Regions from separate parts of the Streptomyces halobius genome, predicted to be linked through region 4. Evidence: riboswitches for the same ligand, from Rfam matches in the RefSeq annotation. Region 4 holds a riboswitch; each other region holds the start of a gene.
What was found. A riboswitch is a leader RNA that binds a small molecule or an ion and turns the genes downstream of it on or off. The one in region 4 is predicted to bind cyclic di-AMP.
Positions count from the first base shown of each region.

Region 1: another riboswitch for cyclic di-AMP. It lies ahead of K9S39_RS24180 (M23 family metallopeptidase); the one in region 4 lies ahead of K9S39_RS13070 (M23 family metallopeptidase).
Region 2: another riboswitch for cyclic di-AMP. It lies ahead of K9S39_RS26895 (LysM peptidoglycan-binding domain-containing protein); the one in region 4 lies ahead of K9S39_RS13070 (M23 family metallopeptidase).
Region 3: another riboswitch for cyclic di-AMP. It lies ahead of K9S39_RS25645 (transglycosylase family protein); the one in region 4 lies ahead of K9S39_RS13070 (M23 family metallopeptidase).

Region 1 is NZ_CP086322.1:5,316,451-5,321,479, forward strand. It holds gene K9S39_RS24170 (aldo/keto reductase) at 1-241, shown strand, start outside; gene K9S39_RS24175 (PP2C family protein-serine/threonine phosphatase) at 1,497-2,576, shown strand; cyclic di-AMP (ydaO/yuaA leader) riboswitch at 3,380-3,523, shown strand; gene K9S39_RS24180 (M23 family metallopeptidase) at 3,535-4,788, shown strand.
Region 2 is NZ_CP086322.1:5,891,389-5,896,417, forward strand. It holds gene K9S39_RS26885 (cytochrome P450 family protein) at 1-980, shown strand, start outside; gene K9S39_RS26890 (transglycosylase family protein) at 1,376-2,416, shown strand; cyclic di-AMP (ydaO/yuaA leader) riboswitch at 2,688-2,854, shown strand; gene K9S39_RS26895 (LysM peptidoglycan-binding domain-containing protein) at 2,863-3,519, shown strand; gene eno (phosphopyruvate hydratase) at 3,824-5,029, shown strand, end outside.
Region 3 is NZ_CP086322.1:5,636,458-5,641,486, reverse strand. It holds partial or broken gene K9S39_RS43085 (VOC family protein) at 1-12, shown strand, start outside; partial or broken gene K9S39_RS43080 (hypothetical protein) at 66-188, shown strand; partial or broken gene K9S39_RS43075 (IS630 family transposase) at 278-445, shown strand; gene K9S39_RS25650 (DinB family protein) at 453-965, opposite strand; gene K9S39_RS25645 (transglycosylase family protein) at 1,276-2,457, opposite strand; cyclic di-AMP (ydaO/yuaA leader) riboswitch at 2,461-2,674, opposite strand; gene K9S39_RS25640 (hypothetical protein) at 4,041-4,259, shown strand; gene K9S39_RS25635 (DUF4097 family beta strand repeat-containing protein) at 4,327-5,029, shown strand, end outside.
Region 4 is NZ_CP086322.1:2,840,197-2,845,225, forward strand. It holds gene K9S39_RS13065 (GntR family transcriptional regulator) at 126-815, opposite strand; gene K9S39_RS13070 (M23 family metallopeptidase) at 1,058-1,867, opposite strand; cyclic di-AMP (ydaO/yuaA leader) riboswitch at 1,880-2,036, opposite strand; gene K9S39_RS13075 (M16 family metallopeptidase) at 2,354-3,721, opposite strand; gene K9S39_RS13080 (M16 family metallopeptidase) at 3,760-5,029, opposite strand, start outside.

The sequences.
Region 1 (5,029 bases), 2.5 Mb from region 4:
GACCCCGTCGCAGGTCGCCCTCGCCTGGACCCTGCAGAACCCCGACGTGACGGCACCAATCGTCGGCGCCCGGACCTCGGCGCAGTTGGCGGACAACCTCGGTGCCCTGGACGTCGAATTCGATGCCGCTCACCTCGCCCGCCTGGACGAGGCCAGCGCCATCGACCTCGGCTTCCCCCACGAGTTCCTGGCCCGCAACCGCAGCGCCATGTTCGGCGGCCTGAAGGTCGAAACCCGCTGAGCCGCGAGTATGTGCCCAAGGGCACCGAGATCACCACTGATCGCGGCTACCTGGCCAGCATCGCCATCGAGATTGATCGTTTTCCTTTGCCGCCCTCGGCGGACGGGCCTGGTACAGGGACCGGTGTGCCGGGGTGGTATCGCCGCAGGCCGGGGGCTGGTCGGGGGGTGCTGTGGGGCTACCGCAGAACGCTTCAGGTGGGGTGGGTGATGTGGGCGAGGAGGCTGGCGGTCTGGGGGTGGCGGGTGTGGGGGCGGAGGTTTTGTTGCATGGCGGTGAGGCGGTGTTGGGCGTGGGCGGAGGGGAGTGTGGGGTAGGCGGTGAGGAACGTCTGCCAGTGGGCGAGGACTTGGTCGAGGTGCCTTGGCGGAGGAGGGTTTCGGAGGCGGGCGCGGGTGAGGACGGCGGCGCGGTGTTCGGCGGCCGGGCCGGCGACGGACCACTATGGAGCGCGGCGCCCGCCGCCGGGCTGTACGGCCGGCGGCGGGCAGCTAGTGGCCGCTGCAGGTGAGAGTCCAGTTCGACACTGGCCCTCCAGCAGGGTGACGCCAGGGCCTGCCCGGCCGGGGCGGACCAGCCGGCCCCTTCCGCGATGACAACACACGTGCCCAGCCCCCGCCTTGCGCGGGCTGCGGTCAACGCTGCAGACCACTGTTCTGCCCGACAAGCTGGTCGCCGGTTCCGCCGCCGCCGGGGCTGCTCAGTTCGGAGAACGTAGCCCGGTCACCATTAACCGGTGGCGCAGACCCAATCTGCGTGAGCGATGCGTGAGCGGACGCCCCCGGAAGAGGCGTCCCCAGATGGATCACGGAGCATGACCGCCTCTGCCTAATCGGTGGAAACCGGGCGACGAAGCAGCAGTCATCACCACCTGTCATGTTCTGCCCAGGTCTTTTAATCCATTGGTTCAGGGTTCGAGCCCCTGATGGCCCACCGTTCTCACCCCGCTGTGCGGGGTCTGACCTGCAGATATGCGCCCTGGCTGGGATGACCGGCCGGGGCGTTTCTGTGTGTGTGGGGCGGGTGGTCGAGGGAGCTCGGGGTTCGGCTGTGGCCCAACTGCTGTGTGGTGGGCAGAGCGTTGGCCCAACCGGCCCAGGACGATTCGCCGCCTGGTCCCGTTCCGGAAAGCCTTGGGAGATGGCCGACGGCGGTGTTCGTACAGATGGGCGGGAGTGGGAAGAGGCCGGTGCGGATGCTTCGAGGCGGCAGGAGCCAGGCGGGTGAGTGGGAGCGGAAGGCGCGGCGTGAACAGATGTCCCCGTTCGCCCGGCGGGTGGCGCGCTGGCTCCCCGCCGTCCTGGTGATCGGCGGCCTCGTCTTCGATCTCCTGACGCCGGCCCGCTACACCGCCGCCCCCTTCTTCTCCGCCGCCCCGCTCGTCGCGGCGCCCCTCTACACGCCGCTCGGCACCGCCGTCACGGCCGTGGCCGCCCTCGCGGGCGAGCTCTGGACCGCCATGTTCCACGGCATGCAGGACTACACCGAGTCGGCCACCGAAACCGTCACCGTCTTCGTCGTCGCCCTGTTGGCGCTCGGCATCAACCGGATCGTACGGATACACGACGCCCAGCTCGCCTCCGTACGGGGCGTTTCGGAGGCCGCTCAGCGGGCCCTGCTGCCCATGCCGCCCGAACGGATCGCCGGTCTCGGGGTCGCCGCGCGCTATGTAGGGGCGCGGGTGGACGCACGGATCGGCGGCGATCTCTACGCGGTGCAGGACACCCCGAACGGCGTACGGATGATCGTCGGCGACGTACGGGGCAAGGGGCTGGGAGCGGTGGAGGCCGCGGTGATCGTCATCGGCGCGTTCCGGGAGGCGGCGGAACAGGAGGCCACGCTGGAGGCGGTCGCCGGCCGGCTGGAGCGGGCGCTGCAGCGCGAGGGGCAACGGCGCGAAGCGCTCGACGAGTACGAGGGGTTCACCACCGCCCTCCTCGCGGAGATCCCCACCAAGGAGCAGTCCGTGCTGCGCGTCCTCAACCGTGGGCATCCACCGCCCCTGCTGCTCGCCCCGGACGGGGGGCTGCGCGAGCTGGCACCCACCTCGCCCGCGCTGCCGCTGGGGCTCACGGAGGTGGCGGGGTGGCCGGACCGGACGGACGAGTCGTTCTTCCCGGCCGGCTCCTTGCTGCTGTTGTTCACGGACGGGGTGACCGAGGCCCGGGACCGGGCCGGCCGGTTCTACGACCCGACGGTGCGGCTGCGCGGCCGCCACTTCCTCGGACCCGACGACCTTCTGGACACGGTGGTCGAGGAGGTCTCACGGCATGCGGGCGGGGCGCCGGCGGACGATATGGCGCTGCTGGCGGTGCAGCGGCCGTTGGGGGCTTAGGGCTGGTTCAGGACCTGTCGGGTGGGGGATGGGCCGGGGGCAGGGGCGGAGAGGCCCTCCGCCGGGCGGTTCCTCTCCTTTTCTCTCCTCTCCCCTCCCCTCGCCCGTTCAGCCCTACGTGCGGGAGCCTCTCGCTCGTTCAGCCCTACGCCCGGGAGGCCCTCGGCCAGACGAGGGCTTGCAGCCAGCGGAGGGCTTCGGGGGCGGCGACCGGGTCGAGGGCGGAGGATTCCCGGTGCCGATCCGCCGCTGTCTGGGCGCTGTTGACGACGTTTCCGACGCTGGCGACCGTGATCCGAGGTCACTGTGCTCACTTTCCGTAATCGTCGCGCACCCCTCCGCATAACAACTGGTGCACAATCGCCGCGAGGCCGTTTGGCGATGCGTGGTCAACTTGCCCGTATTACTGCCGTAATGAACGAAAAGTGCACGCCAGTGCCGGTGCGGAGCACATACGGATTCTCGGGAAGGCTTGGAAAACGACCTCGGTCTCTATTACTGTCCGATAACGCAGCGCGGTCGTCCCAGCCGTCGCAGAGGCGGCACCGCGCGCCAACGCCGAATCCCGCAAGCGCATTTCACGCACGTCCAGCATTTCCAGCAACGCCGGCACTTCACGCAAACGATCCGCCCTCTCCGTATCGAACCGACTCAACCGCATCAACTGCACTGAGCGCACTGAAATGCACTGCACGGCACGCACTTACTGCACGCACTGTGTATGTGCCGCATGCACCGCACGCACTCCATGTGCTCAACCGCAGGTGAATGCACTGAACTGCTCGACGGCACGCATGGATCTGCACGGATTTGCGCTGAACTGCGCCAACGGAACCGGGGAACCACCACCTTGGGGTGAGTCGGACGCCTCCGCCAGAAGGCGCCCGTAGGAGACCTTCCTGCTCCGAACCCGTCAGCTAACCCGGTAGGCGAGAAGGAAGGAAAGGAGTGCGCCCCCGTGGCGTCCAACAGGTCTGCCCCAGAGGCTGCGTCCGCCAACGACCTCTACGAACGAGGTCCGTCCGAGGGGAGCGATCTTCCCGGTCCTTCCGTTGGTGCCGACCATGCTCCGGCCTTCGCTTACGGCGGCGGTGGACAGGACGGTATGCGCGGCGGTGAACCGGACGGCAGCCACGACGCCGACGGCCCGTGGGAGGAGTGGAACCCCACCGAGGAATCCATCCGTCCGGTCCGCGGCAGGCACCGGGTGGCCAAGCAGCGCGGCGGCGGACTCGCCCGCAGCGGTACGGTCCTGGGCGTCGGCGTCATCGCGGCGGTCGGCGCAGGCGGGATGGCCACGGCCGAGGACCGTCCGCCGCTGCCGATCTCGATGCCGGACATCGGCGGTATGGCCGAGGATCTCTCGGACAAGCTGCCGGACGCCAAGTCCTTCCCCGGCATAGGCGGCCTCATATCCGACTCCGGCTCGGACTCGGGTGCCGGCTCGGGTTCTGGTGCAGGCTCCGATGCAGGTTCTGATTCCTCCCTTTCCGCCGCCCCGGCCTCCGGTAACGCCGCCCCTCTCTCTCAGGCCGGCCTGAGCCAGACCGAGGCCGCACAGGGCCGCGACGCGGGCGAGGCGCTGCGCAACCGCATCCTGCAGCAGGCCGACGCGCAGCAGGGCGCCGCCGAGCAGGAGGCACGCGACGCCGCGGAGGCCGCAGCCATCGAGCAGGCGTCGAAGGACGCGGCCGCGCAGCAGCAGGAGGCCGAAAAAGCCGCGGCGGCCAAGAAGGCGGCGGAGTCGGAGGCCAAGCGCAAGGCCGAGGAGGAGGCCCGCCGGAAGGCGGAGGCCGAGCGCCTCGCCAAGCTGGCGCGCAGCTTCACCAGCCCCCTCACCTCGTACACCCTCACCGCCAGCTTCGGCCAGGCCGGCGACCGCTGGGCCGCGGACCACACCGGGCAGGACTTCGCCGCCCCAACCGGCACTCCCGTCAAGGCGGTTCACTCCGGCACCATCACACAGGCCGGATGGGCCGGCTCGTACGGCTACCGCATCGTCCTCACCCTCGACGACGGCACGGAACTCTGGTTCTGCCATCTGTCCTCCATGGTGAAGACCTCCGGCAAGGTCAACACCGGCGACGTCATCGGCCGCGTCGGCGCCACCGGCAATGTCACCGGCCCCCACCTCCACCTGGAGGTCCGCCCGGGTTCCGGCGACCCGATCAACCCGCTGACCTGGCTGCGGGAGCATGGGGTGAGTGCCTGAGGGGTCTGGCGAGGCAGTCCGACGGGCGTGGGCCGAAGGGTGTCGTTAGGGGGAGGGGCTGACGGAGTAGGTCCGGGAGGGGCTGGCGGAGTTGGTCGGGAGGGGCTATCGGGGTCGTCCTGTGAGGCGGTCTGACGGAGTGGATCCCGGGACGGCCTCAAACCATTCCGGAACGACCCAAGAAATCCCCAACACAACCCCCAACACAACCCCCAACACCCCCAGCAACTCCCATCGAACC
Region 2 (5,029 bases), 3.1 Mb from region 4:
TCGACCCGCCCGATCACACCCGGCTGCGCCGGCTGGTCTCCAAGGCGTTCACCCCGCGCCGGGTCGCGGCCTTCGCGCCACGCGTGCAGGAACTGACCGACACCCTCATCGCGGGATTCGCGGTGCGCGGGGAGGCGGACCTCATCCACGAGTTCGCGTTCCCGCTCCCCATTTACGCGATCTGCGATCTGCTCGGCGTCCCGCGTGAGGACCAGGACGACTTCCGCGACTGGGCGGGGATGATGATCCGGCACGGCAGAGGGCCGCGCGGCGGCGTCGCGCGCTCCGTGAAGAAGATGCGTACGTATCTCGCCGAGCTGATCCACCGCAAGCGCGAGACCCTGGGCGACGTCCCCGCCCCGGACGAGGACCTGATCTCCGGCCTGATCCGGGCCTCCGACCATGGCGAGCACCTCACTGAGAACGAGGTCGCCGCGATGGCGTTCATCCTGCTCTTCGCCGGTTTCGAGACCACCGTCAACCTCATCGGCAACGGGACCTACGCGCTGCTGCGCAACCCCGCCCAGCGCGAGCTGCTGCAGAAGTCGATCGAGGCGGGCGACACCGAGCTGCTGGCCACCGGTGTCGAGGAGCTGCTCCGCTACGACGGCCCGGTGGAGCTGGCGACCTGGCGGTTCGCGACCTGCGAGCTGACGGTCGGCGGGCAGCGGATAGCCGAGGGGGACCCCGTCCTGGTGGTGCTGGCGGCCGCCGACCGCGACCCGGCGCGCTTCGCCGATCCGGACGTCCTCGACCTGACCCGCCGTGACAACCCGCATCTGGGATACGGCCACGGCATCCACTACTGCCTGGGCGCACCGCTGGCCCGGCTCGAAGGACAGACCGCGCTGGCGACCCTGCTGACCCGGCTCCCGGATATCCGACTTGCCACGGAACCCGACGATTTGCGGTGGCGCGGCGGGCTCATCATGCGCGGACTGCGGTCCCTGCCGGTGGAGTTCACCCCGGTGGAGTCCTGACCAGGGAAGCGGCCGAAAACCCGGCACATGGTGACGGCCCGTCAGTCACGTGACCTTTGCGTGATCTCCACTACACCGACTTGTGACTACCCGTGACCCCGGCTACCTTTCCACCGAACCGAACGGGCGTCGGACTTCGTCATTCGTCAGGGGGTAACGGGCCTCGCCGGGCCATGCCGGGATCACCGCATGGTCGGAGCGGGCAGCGGGAACCGCCGTAGCGACCGTGGCGTCCTCTTCGGCAGCTCGTTCGAGAGTTCGTTTCTACGACTCAACGTTCGTTGCGACGACTCAACCGACAACTCAACCGCCGCTCGAAAGGCAACCGCATGCGCTCCGGGAACGGCCGACACCGTCGCCCCCGTCAGGCACCGGCCATCTTTGTCACAGCGGGGGTGACCGGCGCCGGCCTGGCCATGCCGCTGCTCGGCGCCGGCGGTGCACACGCCGCCGACACCGCGACCTGGGACCGGGTCGCACAGTGCGAGAGCGGCGGGATGTGGAGCGCCGCCTCGGGCAACGGCTTCTACGGCGGCCTGCAGCTGACCCGGGAGATGTGGGACGAGTACGGCGGCCGGGCCTATGCCTCGCGCCCCGACCTCGCCAGCCGCTCCCAGCAGATAACCGTGGCCGAGAAGATCCTGGCCGACCGGGGCCCGGACGCCTGGCCCAGCTGCGCCGTGAACGCCGGGCTGACCCAGGACGGCCGCGCGCCGGAGGTCGACCCGGGCGGCACCAGCGCGCCGATCCCCGATCCGTCGGACAGCGCCGACCCCTCGGAGCCTCAGGGCCCCCTGGACCCGTCCGGCTCGACCGGCGGCTCCGGCAGCTCCGACGACTCCGGAGCCTCCGCCGACCCGAGCGATCCGTCCGCCCCCACCGATCACACCGATCACACCGGTCCCTCCGACCCGTCCGATGACGTGACGCCCTCGCCCTCGGTGCCCGGCGGGTCGGACGCCACGGACCCGTCCGACCCCTCCAACCCCTCTGCGGACCCGTCCAGCCCCTCCGAGGCCCCGGACGACTCCTCCGACTCCTCCAAGACCCCTGACCCGTCCGATTCCCCGGCCCCGGGCGACGGCCGTGGCGACGACGCGTCCCAGCACGCCGACCCGAGCCCCACGCCGAGCCACCGGCCCACCAGGGGCAGGCACCGTGGCGACGCGGACGACAGGGAGGGCAAGGGCGAAAACGGAGCGGGTGACGGCGACAGGCCGTCGGGCCGGCATGCCTCGCGCGGCGACGGCGCGCACCGTACGCCTCCGGCGGCCGACGGCGAGTACACCGTGCGCCCGGGTGACAGCCTGTCAGCCATCGCGGCGGCCAACGAGCTGCCGGGCGGCTGGCCCGCGCTCTACGACCGGAACAAGGACGTCATCGGCTCCGACGCGGACCTGATCCGCCCAGGTCAGCTCCTCGACCTCGGGGACTGAACGGGGAATCAGGGCCTTCCTGATGGGGCACCGCCCCCCTTCGGGGAAAGTGAGACATGGATCTCGTCCCGCGGGGCGGTGTCCGACCCGTCCGGCTTTTCCATACCGCGTCCTGCCTGCGGAAATATGAGCCCCTCGTGATCAAAAGCTGTCAACTTGACTTAGAAGAGGGGGTTTGAACGGTAAGGCGGTTACTGCTTACGGTCGGGACCGCTCGCCAAAGCGGGCTCTTCGATCACACGCCGAATCCTGCCGGTGGTCGGAGGCAGTCGACGCGCAAGCGCCGAAGGCAGGAGCGGGGGACCCAAGGTAAGCGCCGGCCCCACCCGTGAAAGCGGGCCGACCGGCTTGGGGTGAAGCCACGTGCGACAACACGTGGCCGGGCAGCTCACAGCCCGAACCCGACAGCTCACCTCGCAGGCGTCGGTGAGGAAACGATTCCAGACATGCTGATCAACAAGGGCAAGCACCGTCGTCCGTCCAAGGCCGTCCGCGTCGCCACCCTGGCCGGTGTCGCCGGCGCCGCCGTGGCCGTCCCGCTGATGGCCGCCTCCTCCGCGTCCGCCGCGTCCGTCTCCACCTGGGAGAAGGTCGCCCAGTGCGAGTCCAGCGGCAACTGGTCGATCAACACGGGCAACGGCTACTACGGTGGTCTGCAGTTCTCCAACTCCAGCTGGGCCGCCGCCGGTGGTACCAAGTACGCCCCGCGCGCCGACCTGGCCACCAAGGAACAGCAGATAGCCGTCGCCGAGAAGCTGCTCGCCATGCAGGGCCCGGGCGCCTGGGGCTGCGCCGCTGCCGGTGGCCTGACCGCCGGTGGCCCGGCCGCCAACGTCGACGCCTCCGGCTCCGCGCAGACCAAGTCCGCGCCGAAGGCCGAGACCGCCAAGCCGGCCCCCAAGCAGGAGAAGGCGCAGCCGGCCCCGAAGGTCGCCCCGCAGAAGTCCAACGGCTCCGGTGACTACACCGTGAAGCCGGGCGACACCCTCGCCAAGATCGCCAAGGCGCACGGCACCGACTGGAAGACGGTCTACGCCGAGAACAAGTCCGTCATCGGCGGCAACCCGAACCTGATCTTCCCGGGCCAGCAGCTCAGCATCTGAGCCGTCCCGCATCGCGGAACCGCTCATCCGTGAACCTGCCCCGTCCGGCGCGTCGTCCCCCCCGCGCGCCGGACGGGGCATTTCCATGCCCTTTCCATGCTTTTTCCACGCCCTTCTCCACACGCGTCGTTGTCCGAGCACCGGGCATCCCCCTTCTCCGGGCACCGGACCGCCCCGGCTGCCCGCAAGCCCCTGACCGGCCACGTCCCGTGGTTTCCCCGCTCCGCGAACAATGCCGCGAAAGTCCCGTGAGCTGGGCCTTTGGGCCTCATTTCGTCCCACTGAGCGGGCCAACGGCAAGCGGATGCCCCCAAGCCGGTTAGGCTCGTGCTGCAGAACTCCAGACACCCATGAAGGAGACAACGTGCCGTCCATCGACGTCGTCGTAGCCCGCGAAATTCTCGACTCGCGAGGTAATCCCACGGTCGAGGTCGAGGTCGGCCTCGACGACGGCAGCACGGGGCGTGCCGCCGTGCCGTCCGGCGCCTCGACCGGCGCTTTCGAGGCCATCGAGCTGCGTGACGGCGACCCGAACCGTTACCTGGGCAAGGGCGTAGAGAAGGCCGTCCTGGCCGTCATCGAGCAGATCGGCCCGGAGCTCGTCGGCTACGACGCGACCGAGCAGCGGCTGATCGACCAGGCGATGTTCGACCTGGACGCCACCGACAACAAGGGCTCTCTCGGCGCCAACGCCATCCTGGGCGTCTCCCTCGCCGTCGCGCACGCCGCCTCCGAGGCCAGCGACCTGCCGCTGTTCCGCTACCTGGGCGGCCCCAACGCGCATGTCCTGCCCGTCCCGATGATGAACATCCTGAACGGCGGCTCGCACGCCGACTCCAACGTGGACATCCAGGAGTTCATGATCGCCCCGATCGGCGCGGAGTCCTTCTCCGAGGGTCTGCGCTGGGGCGCCGAGGTCTACCACACCCTCAAGAAGGTCCTGAAGGCCAAGGGCCTGGCCACCGGCCTGGGCGACGAGGGTGGCTTCGCCCCGAACCTGAGCTCCAACCGTGAGGCGCTGGACCTCATCCTGGAGGCCATCAAGGAAGCCGGCTACGCCCCCGGCCAGGACATCGCGCTCGCGCTGGACGTCGCCGCCTCCGAGTTCTACAAGGACGGCAAGTACCAGTTCGAGGGCAAGGAGCGCTCGGCCGCCGAGATGACCTCGTACTACGAGGAGCTCGTCGCCGCGTACCCGCTCGTCTCCATCGAGGACCCGCTGTTCGAGGACGACTGGGCCGGCTGGAAGGTCATCACCGACAGGATCGGCTCCAAGGTCCAGCTGGTCGGCGACGACCTCTTCGTCACCAACCCGGAGCGCCTGGCCCGCGGCATCGAGGAGGGCTCCGCAAACGCCCTGCTGGTCAAGGTCAACCAGATCGGTTCGCTGACCGAGACCCTGGACGCCGTCGAGCTGGCCCAGCGCAACGGCTTCAAGTGCATGATGTCGCACCGCTCCGGTGAGACCGAGGACGTCACCATCGCCGATCTCGCCGTCGCCACCAACTGC
Region 3 (5,029 bases), 2.8 Mb from region 4:
AGTCACGGCTGACGGACACGGGGCCCGGATGGCGGAACGCGTGCAGGTGCGGGAGATCGACGAGGATGAGGGGCGGCGGCTGCGGATCATCCGCCGCGGCACCGGGGTCGGTGGTGACCTGCCGGCGGGCCCGGATGGTGCTGCTGTCCGCGCAGGGGATGGCAGTGGCGAAGATCGCCGAGGTGACGTTCACCAGCGCGGACCGGGTCCGGGATGTGATCCACCACTTCAGTGCCGACGGCGAGGACACCCGAGGACAGCGAGCCTCACGTCGTCCCGCATCGAGGCCCAGTTCACCGCCCTGCGCTACGTCACCCTCGACGGAACCGACCACGCCAGCCACAAGGAACAGGGCAGCATGATCCGCCGCTACATCATCTGGCGAAACCACCACGCCGACGACCAACGCCTACGAGCCGTGGTCGACAGGGCCAACGCCGCCTGATCCGGCGCTATACGCCGGTGGTCCCGTCGATGCGTTCCCGGAGCAGGTCGGCGTGGCCGTTGTGGCGGGCGTACTCCTCGATCATGTGGACGTAGATCCAGCGGAGGCTGACGGCTTGCTCCATGAAGCGACCGGTGTCGGCCAGAGCACGGTCGGCGCAGCGCTCGCGGGCGCGGGTGACCTCCGCGCGCCAGGTGGCGAGGGCGTCGCGCAAGGTGGCGCCCTCGGCCAGTTCGAAGCCGCCGTCGGGGCCACGGGGGTCGGCCTGCGGGTCGTAGATGGGCGGGGCCTGTTCTCCGGCGAACACTCGGCGGAACCAGTTCCGCTCCACCTCCGCCATGTGCTGGACGAGGCCGGTCAGCGTGCAGCCGGATGGTGGCACGGACGCGTCGGCGGCCTGCTCGTCGTCCAGGCCTTCGCACTTCATGGCGAGGGTGGCGCGGTGAAAGTCAAGCCAGCTTTCGAGCGTGGTGCGCTCGTCGGCGTTCAGGGGCGGCATAGGGCGTTCGACGGTGCTCACCGGTCGATTATCGCCGGCGACCAAACCCGTCGACAGGCAGGGACGCACCGCAGGGCGAACGTTGCCTGATGCGGCATTAGGTTGGGACGCTGCAACCAGGGGCGAACTGTCCCCCGGTTACAGCGCCCGGCGTCGGCGGGATCGTTCGATGCGAACGCGCTCGTAGCCTCCGTCGACCGGCGAGGGCGGGGTCTGGATGCTCCCCTTGGTGAACTCTTGGTCAGGGGGCGGTGACGGCACCCCTGTGTCCGAGAGCAGGACATAACGGTTCTACGAGGGGACGGGCACCTCAGGTGATGCCAGGCGGAATTCAGATGGTGACGCCGTGCGCCCGGAGGTAGGCGAGGGGGTCAACGTCCGAGCCGTAGCCGGGGCCGGTGCGGATCTCGAAGTGCAGGTGCGGGCCGAAGGCGTTGCCCGTCGAGCCGGAGTAGCCGATCTGCTGGCCACCGGAGACCGACTGGCCGGCCCGGACGCTCATGTTCGACAGGTGCGCGTACTGGCTGTACTTGCCGTCGTGGTGGCGGATGACGACCTGGTTGCCGTAGGCGCCACCCCAACCGGCGGAAACGACCTCGCCCGCACCGATGGCCTTCACGGCGGTGCCGGAGGAAACGGGGAAGTCGACGCCCGTGTGGTAACCGCTGGACCAGGCGCTGCCGGGCTTGTGGTAGGGGGTGCCGATGGCCGAGTGAACCGGGGCGGTGTACCCGGAGGACGACTGCTGAGCCTTCTTCTCCGGGGCCGGCGCGGGCTTCGGGGCGGCCGTGGCATGCTTCGGGGCCTTCCGCTCCGGCGCGGGAGCCGCATCCCCGTGGAGGGAGAGTTCCAGACCCGGGTGGATCAGGTTCGGGTTCTGGCCGACGGCCTCACGGTTGTCGTCGTAGACCGTCTCCCAGCCACCCTCGACGTCATGGTCATGGGCGATCTTGTACAGGGTGTCGCCGGAGGCGACCGTGTACGAGTCGGGCTTGCGGTGCTTGCCGCTGCCCGCAGCAGGCTTGCGCTCGGCCTTGCGCTCGGCCTTGGGAGCGGCCTTGCGCTCGGCCTTGGGAGCGGCCTTGGCCGGAGCAGACTCCTTCTGGTCGTCCGGAGAGATGTCGGGCGCGCCGCCGCCACGGGTCAGACCGGCCTTGGGCCCGCACACCGGCCAGGCGCCGGGGCCCTGGACCTTGAGCACCTTCTCCGCGGTGGTGATCTGCTGGTCCTTGGAGGCGAGGTCGGCCCGAGGGGCGTGCTCCCCGCCGCCGAACTCCTGCCACGTGCTCTGGGTGAACTGCAGACCACCGTAGAAGCCATTGCCGGTGTTGATTGTCCAGTCACCGCTGCTCTCGCACTCGGCGACCTTGTCCCAGGTATCGACGGAAGCGGCGTGCGCCGCGCCGGCCCCGATCAGGGGGAGGGCTATGCCGGCACCGCCGGCGGTGATGGTGAGGTAGGCGCGCGAAATGCGGTTGGGCTTGTATCGGCGATGACGCCCACGTGCAGACATAGAAATCTTCCTCTCCTACGCCTGCGAGGTGAGCTGTCGGGTTCGGACAGGAGTTGCCCGGCCGCGCGTGGGAAGCAGCGTGGAGCGCTGCGGCGCGTCTTCACCCCAAGCCGGACCGTACGGGTGGGCACAGCCCGGCGCCTTACCTGGTTCCCCCGCTCCTGCCGTGATGTCGTTGTTTTCCCCCACCGGCGGCAGGATTCGGCGCTCCGGTGTTGGATTCCCGCGTCATTGGATTCTGCGGAGGGCCAAAAGTAAACACATCGATTTCACCGGGACAAGATGCCTGCAATACAACGAAGATCGATTGGATGCATTCATTCGGACATGGCGTCACACTGCGCTGCGGATCTTTGCCACAGAGCGATACGAGATCTTGCAGATCGATACCCAAGAAGGGAAAAGAACAACGGAGTTGACGGGAAGCGGACATCCCGGACGCGCGACGCCGACAGGGCCCCGATCCTCATTGTGAAGTGCATCACTGAGGCCGATATGCCCGATTCAGTAATTGAGTCCCATTTGCCACTGCGGGCGCGATAAGGGCTCTTTAATCTGACATGACTGGCCATCAGTCGGGAACACCAGCCAGTCGGGAACATCAGCGGTTCGGCGCCACCACTCCGCAGCCCGGCCGCGAAGTCCGCTGCCGAATGTCACGGTCGCGGTACGGAAGGTGGTGCCCGCCCCCGTCGGTGCGGAGCCCGCACTCTCGCCCGGGCTCGACGTGGCGTCGACCGCCTCGCCCTGGCGCCTTCTCGCGAGGCCCGCCGGGAGGCGCACATAGACATGGCCCCCGTAGCGCCCGGGGCACCCAGGGCCCGGGAGGACGCCAGGCTCCTGGAAGGTCGTTTCACAGGAGGCGTGACGCGCACGATGATCCTGTGCATGAACCTTGGAGTGCTGCGGCCAGGCTTCGAGGAATACCAGAACACGAGGAATACCAGAACACCGGGAAGCCGGACACGGTACGGCGGTGTCCCGGAGAGCCGGGCACGCTGCTGAAGCCCGAGTGGCAGCGCACCGGCATCCGCGTACACCTGAATGAGGAAGTCCCCACGCTTAGTCGCAGGACCGGCCGTGGCACGCCGAAGCCCTTGGAGGGGTTTCGTCGCGCGTCGCGTCGGGCGGCGGCCTGCTGCTTGAACTCATCAATATCGGTTGTAGACGGGGGCGGCTGGTGTCATTCAGTGGGCTAGGGCATCCGGAGGCGGAATTCGGCATCTTCCGACCGAGAGCGGCTTTCGTGCTCCTGCCCCCACAACCGACCGAAGGGAAAGCGGCAATGGGAAGACATCGCAAGCCGTCAGATTCGCGAACCGGCGTGCGGGGTGGGCATGGGCGTGGCCACTGCGGCCCTCGGACTCACCGGGGTCGGGTTCACCGCCACCACTGTGCAGGAGGCATCGGAACCCACGTTGGAAACCGCGAGGTTCAACCAGGTGATGAACTCCTCTTGGAGGACTTCGAGAAGCTGGACAGCCCAGACGCGGTAGCCATGAAGAACGACCCCAACGCAGTGGAGCGCGGTACAGACAAGTCCGGTAATCCCACGCTGGTTGACAAAGACCTCCCGTATACGCTTGGACTCCGACGGGGGTTCCATACCGGCGACCTGGGGCAAGGTGCCGAGCGACGCGGAGGACGTGCACCTGGCCTTCCGGCTCCCCCGCCGGGTCCAGCCGGTGCCGCCGGTCATCATCGCCGACCACTTCTGGGTCGCCGAGGTGAAAGGCCGCTACAAGCACGTCTCCGCGTTCGCGGGCGGCTCTCCCCGACACCTGAGGGCGCGCGGGATCTGAGCCCACCGCGCCGGACCGCTTCCACCCCACACCGCCCTTCCCAGTACAGCAGAGGAACAGCAACCCCATGAAGACCAAGCAGCACTCCCTTCGTACCGCAGGCGGAGCGCAGCAGGCCGCGCTGTGCGCGGTCGCCGCCACGGCACTGCTGACCAGCGCCTGCTCGGCGACGCCCATCAAGAGAGGCGAGCAGTCGTACGAGGTCAAGGAGAAGGCCACCTCGCTGCGCGTGGACGACCACGCGGGAGCCATCGAAGTCATTCCCGGCACGGGGGACGTCATCAAGGTGACCGAGAAGTACGAGTACAGCGACGACCAGCCGCCGACCGAGCACTCGGTCAAGGGCGGTGAGCTGCTGCTGAAGAACCCGGGGTGCGGCGCCGGCGCCGACAAGTGCGTGGTGAAGTACCGCGTCGAGGTGCCCGCGGCCACTGCCACCCACCTGACGCTCGGGGGCGGCGAGATCACCGTCCGCGGCCTCTCCGGCGCCACCTACGCCAAGTCCGACGGCGGATCGGTGCGGATAACGGACTCCACCGCCAGGACGGTGACCGCCCGCGTCGGCGGCGGCGACGTCACCGTCGCCCTCACGGCGGCGCCCGACAAGGTGGAGGCGGACACGGGCGGCGGTAACACCACAGTCCGGCTGCCCAAGGGCTCGTACGACGTGAATGCCGAGACCGGCGGCGGCAACCGCAAGGTGAGCGTGCAGAACGACTCCGCGTCCCCCCACAAGATCAAGGCCAGCAGCGGCGGCGGCAACGTCAGCG
Region 4 (5,029 bases):
TACGAAAACAACGAGCCGAAAGAATGAGGGCGTGCCGAATAACAGGAACGGCATCTCAGCAACGGCAGACGCCATTACGCGCCACCCGAACACCATTCCGCACCCCTTTGTATACGGGGCGTTTGTTAATGGCGGACGCGCGCCGTGTTGACGGGCGGTTTCGAACCGCTCACCTCGGCAGCGCCGGGACGCCGCAACCGGTGCACCAGGAGGGAGCGTTCGATATGAGCGGTCATCAGGGCGCGGGCCCGTTCGGCGTCCCTCCGGGCCACCGCGTCCAGCACCGCGCCGTGTTCGTCCCATGACTCGGCCACCCGGGCCGGCGGTTCCACGGTGTACATCCACTCGATCTTCCGACGCAGCTGGGTCAGCAGCGCCGTCAGGCTGGCGCTGCCGGCCGCCTGGGCCAGCGTTTCGTGGAACCAGCCGTCCAGTTGGCGCAGATCCGCGGGGTGGCCGTGGCGCGCCCGTTCGCGGCCCAGCCGCACCAGGCCGCGCAGCACCTTGAGGTGCGCCGGGCTGCGGCGGGCCGCGGCGCGGGCGGCGCCCAGCGGCTCCAACAGGGCCCGTATGTCCAGGAGGTCGGCCGCCTCCTGCTCGGTGGGCTCGGCGACACAGGCGCCCGCGTGATGACGGGTGGTGACGAAGCCCTCGGACTGCAGCGTGCGCAGCGCCTCGCGCACCGGGACCCGGGAGACGCCGTAACGCGCTGCCAGGATGTCCTCGATCAGCCGGCTCCCCGGCGCGAGCACACCGGAGACAATATCATCGCGAATCGCCGTGCACACCGCATGCGCGGAAATATGACCTCGCATCGTCCGTGCCTCCGCCGTAATCCCGTGGAAACATCGCCGAACGGCGACATTTTCCTCACCCTAGCCGCCGATCGGCGACTTTTCCGCGACTCTATTCGACTGGGGCGGCTTTTCCGACGGACTCCGAGTATTCATGGACATAATTTGGCCATCGGCGCGCAGTCGGCACCGAGCGCGGTCGGATACGCCGGAGCCCCGGCCGGGGCCGGGGCTCTCAAGGACGCTGCGACGGGGGCGGGACGTCAGACGCTGACGCCGTGCGAACGCAGGTAGGCGACCGGGTCGATGTCCGAGCCGTAGTCCGGGCCGGTGCGGGCCTCGAAGTGCAGGTGCGGCCCCGTGCTGTTGCCGGTGCTGCCGGAGAGGCCTATCTGCTGGCCCGGGGTGACGGTCTGGCCGGCCGAGACGCCGAGGGACGACAGGTGGCCGTACTGGGTGTACGTACCGTCGTTCATCTTGATCACGATGTTGTTGCCGTACGCGCCGCCCCAGCCGGCCTCGACGACCGTGCCCGCGGCGACGGCGCGCACCGACGTGCCGGAGGCGGCGTGGAAGTCGATGCCGCTGTGGCTGCCGGAGGACCACAGCCCGCCGGACGCCTTGTACCCGGTGGACACGTAGGAGCCGGCGATGGGCGCGACATAGGCGTTGAGGCGCTTGCGCTCCGCCTCACGGGCCGCGCGTTCCTTGGCGGCGCGCTCCGCCTCGGCCTTCGCCTCGGCCTTCTTCTTGGCCTCCTCGGCGCGGCGCTTGGCCTCTTCGGCCCGCTTCTTGGCCTCGGCCTCGGCCTTCGCCCGCGCGGCGGCGGCCTCGGCGGCCGCCTCCTGGGCATCGGCCTGGGCCTCCAGGCGGTCGGCGAGTTCGCCGCCGAGCACGACGGCCCGGGTCAGACCGGTGTCGGTGGTCGCCTCGTCGGTCGCGGCCAGCGCCGGGGAGGCCATGGAGCCGACGACACCGGTGGCCGCGAGGGTGGCTATGCCGGCGATGTTGCGGGTCGTCCGAGCGGAGCGGCTCGGACGACGGTGTTTCCCGGTGGCACGGATGAATGCCATCTGGTGGCTTGTCCTTTCCTTCCTTCTCGCCTACCGGGTTAGCTGACGGGTTCGGAGCAGGAAGGTCTCCTACGGACTCCTCCGGAGAGAGGTCCGATTCACCCCAGGGGATATGTGGGTCCCCGGCTCCCCTGGCTCGCGCCGTACGGGGACTCGGCGATGACTGTCCGGTGCCGCGGTTGCGGCGTACTGCTGGCGAACAGCCGGACCGACGCTAAACGGGACAACTTTCAATCGGCAAACAGAACCGCACCTTTGTGCCATACGCCACACGGTCACGAAGCAACCGGCCGCAATAATCCGGACATACGGGAGATCCCGTGGCGCGTGCACGCCACGGGATCTCATTTGTCGCGATATGACCAGTGGTCACCGGCTCCGCCGGATCGCTGCCCTGCCGCTCTCCTGCACGTCCCGGCCGGTCCCCTGCCCCTTCCCGCCGGTCTCCTGCCGGCTTCCCGGTCAGGTCCGTGCCACCACGGCGGATCAGCCGCTGACGACCGTCACCTCGCCGATGCCCAGCTCCCGGGCGGGCCCGGCGATCTGCGCCGCGTCGCCCACCAGCACCGTCACCAGGCGGTCCACGGGGAACGCGTTCACCGCCGCCGCCGTCGCCTCGACGGTGCCCGTCTCCGCCAGCCGGAGGTACAGCTGCGCCTGGAAGTCGTCGGGAAGATGCTGCTCCACCTGGTCGGCAAGGGTCCCCGCGACGGCCGCGGCGGTCTCGTACTTCAGCGGCGCGACCCCGACGAGGTTCTGCACGGCGACATCCCGCTCGGCGTCCGTGAGGCCCTCGTCCGCCAGGGTGCGCAGCACCTGCCACAGGTCCTGCAGCGCCGGCCCCGTGGAGCCGGTGTCCACCGAGCCGCTGATGGCCAGCATCGCGGCACCGCCGCCGGCCGCGTCGGACCGCAGCACCTGGCCGAAAGCGCGCACCCCGTAGGTGTAGCCCTTCTCCTCGCGCAGCACCCGGTCCAGCCGGGAGGTGAGGGTGCCGCCCAGGCAGTACGTGCCGAGGACCTGCGCGGGCCAGACACGGTCGTGCCGGTCGGCGCCGATACGGCCGATGAGCAGCTGCGTCTGGACGGCCCCGGGACGGTCCACGATCACCACGCGGCCGGTGTCGTCGGCGGTGATCGGCGACGCCTTCAGCGGCTCGGCGGTGGAACCGGTCCAGGCGCCCAGGGTGTCGGTGAGCGCCGCGTCCAGGTCGACGCCGGCGAAGTCACCGACGATGACGGCGGTGGCCGTGGCGGGCCGTACATGGGCGTCGTAGAAGGCGCGGACGGCCGCCGCGTCGATCCGCGCGACGGTCTCCTCGGTGCCCTGACGGGGCCGCGAAATCCGGGAGGCGGCCGGGAACAGCTCCTTGGACAGGGCCATCGCGGCGCGCCGGGCCGGGTTGGCGAGCTCGTGCGGGATCTCGTCGAGCCGGTTGCGTACGAGCCGCTCGACCTCGCTCTCCGGGAAGGCGGGGGCCCGCAGGGCGTCGGCGAGCAGGCCGAGCGCGCGCGGCAGCCGGGAGGCCGGGACTTCGAGGGAGACCCGTACTCCGGGATGGTCGGCGTGCGCGTCCAGGGTGGCGCCACAGCGCTCCAGCTCGGCGGCGAACTCCTCGGCGGTGTGCTTGTCGGTGCCCTCGGACAGGGCACGCGCCATGATCGTGGCCACGCCGTCCAGGCCCTCGGGCTCGGCCTCCAGAGGAGCGACGAGATTGATCTCGACGGCGACGACCTGCTGGCCGGGACGGTGACTGGTCAGCAGCGTCAGCCCGTTGGCGAGCTGACCGCGCTCGGGCGCCGGGAAGGCCCACGGCTTGGGCGCGCCGCCCCGGGGCTGCGGGTGGAAGACCATAGTGCTCTCGACGGGGCCTGCGCTGGCAACGGCGTCGCTCACTGGGCCGCCTCCTCTTCCTCGGTCTCGGCAGCGGTGTCGGTGGGCTCAGTCGGTTCGGTGGGCTCGGTGGGCTCGTAGACGAGCACCGCTCGGTTGTCGGGGCGCAGCCGGGCCTTGGCGACCGCCTGCACCTCCTGCGGGGTGATCTCCAGTACGCGCTGGACGGCGGTCAGCGCGAGCTGCGGGTCGCCGAACAGGACGGCGAACCGGCACAGTTCGTCGGCGCGGCCGCTGACCGTCGCGAGGCGGTCCAGCCACTCGCGCTCCAACTGGGCCTGCGCGCGCTCCATCTCCTCCGGGGTCGGCCCCTCGGCGGCGAAGCGGGCCAGCTCCTCGTCGACCGCGCGCTCGATGTCCGGGACCTCCACGCCGCCGGACGTCTTCACGTCGAGCCAGCCCAGCGAGGGCGCCCCGGCCAGCCGCAGCAGACCGAAACCGGCCGCGACGGCGGTGCGGTCGCGGCGTACCAGGCGGTTGTAGAGGCGGGAGGACTCGCCGCCCCCCAGGACGGTGAGGGCGAGGTCCGCGGCGTCCGCCTCACGGGTGCCGTCGTGCGGCAGCCGGTAGGCCGCCATCAGGGCGCGGGAGGGGACCTCCTCCTCGACGATCTCGCGCAGCTCGCCGCCGATGACGTCGGGCAGCGTGCCGTCCCGCGGCGGCTGCTTGCCGTCGTGCGACGGGATGGAGCCGAAGTACTTCTCCACCCAGGTGAGCGTTTGCTCCAGGTCGATGTCACCGACGATCGACAGGACGGCGTTGTTGGGCGCGTAGTACGTACGGAAGAAGGCCCGCGCGTCCTCCAGGGAGGCGGCGTCCAGATCGGCCATCGACCCGATGGGCGTGTGGTGGTACGGGTGGCCCTCCGGGTACGCCATGGCCGTGAGCTTCTCGAAGGCCGTGCCGTACGGGACGTTGTCGTAGCGCTGGCGGCGCTCGTTCTTGACGACGTCACGCTGGTTTTCCAGGGACTCCTCGTCGAGCGCGGTGAGCAGCGAGCCCATCCGGTCCGCCTCCAGCCAGAGCGCGAGCTCCAGCTCATGGGCGGGCATGGTCTCGAAGTAGTTGGTGCGTTCGAAGCTCGTGGTGCCGTTCAGCGACCCGCCGGCACCCTGGACGAGCTCGAAGTGGCCGTTGCCCTTCACCTGTGCGGACCCCTGGAACATCAAGTGCTCGAAGAGGTGAGCCAGGCCCGTACGACCCTTGACTTCATGGCGTGAGCCGACGTCGTACCACAGGCACACCGCCGCGACCGGCGTCAGGTGGTCC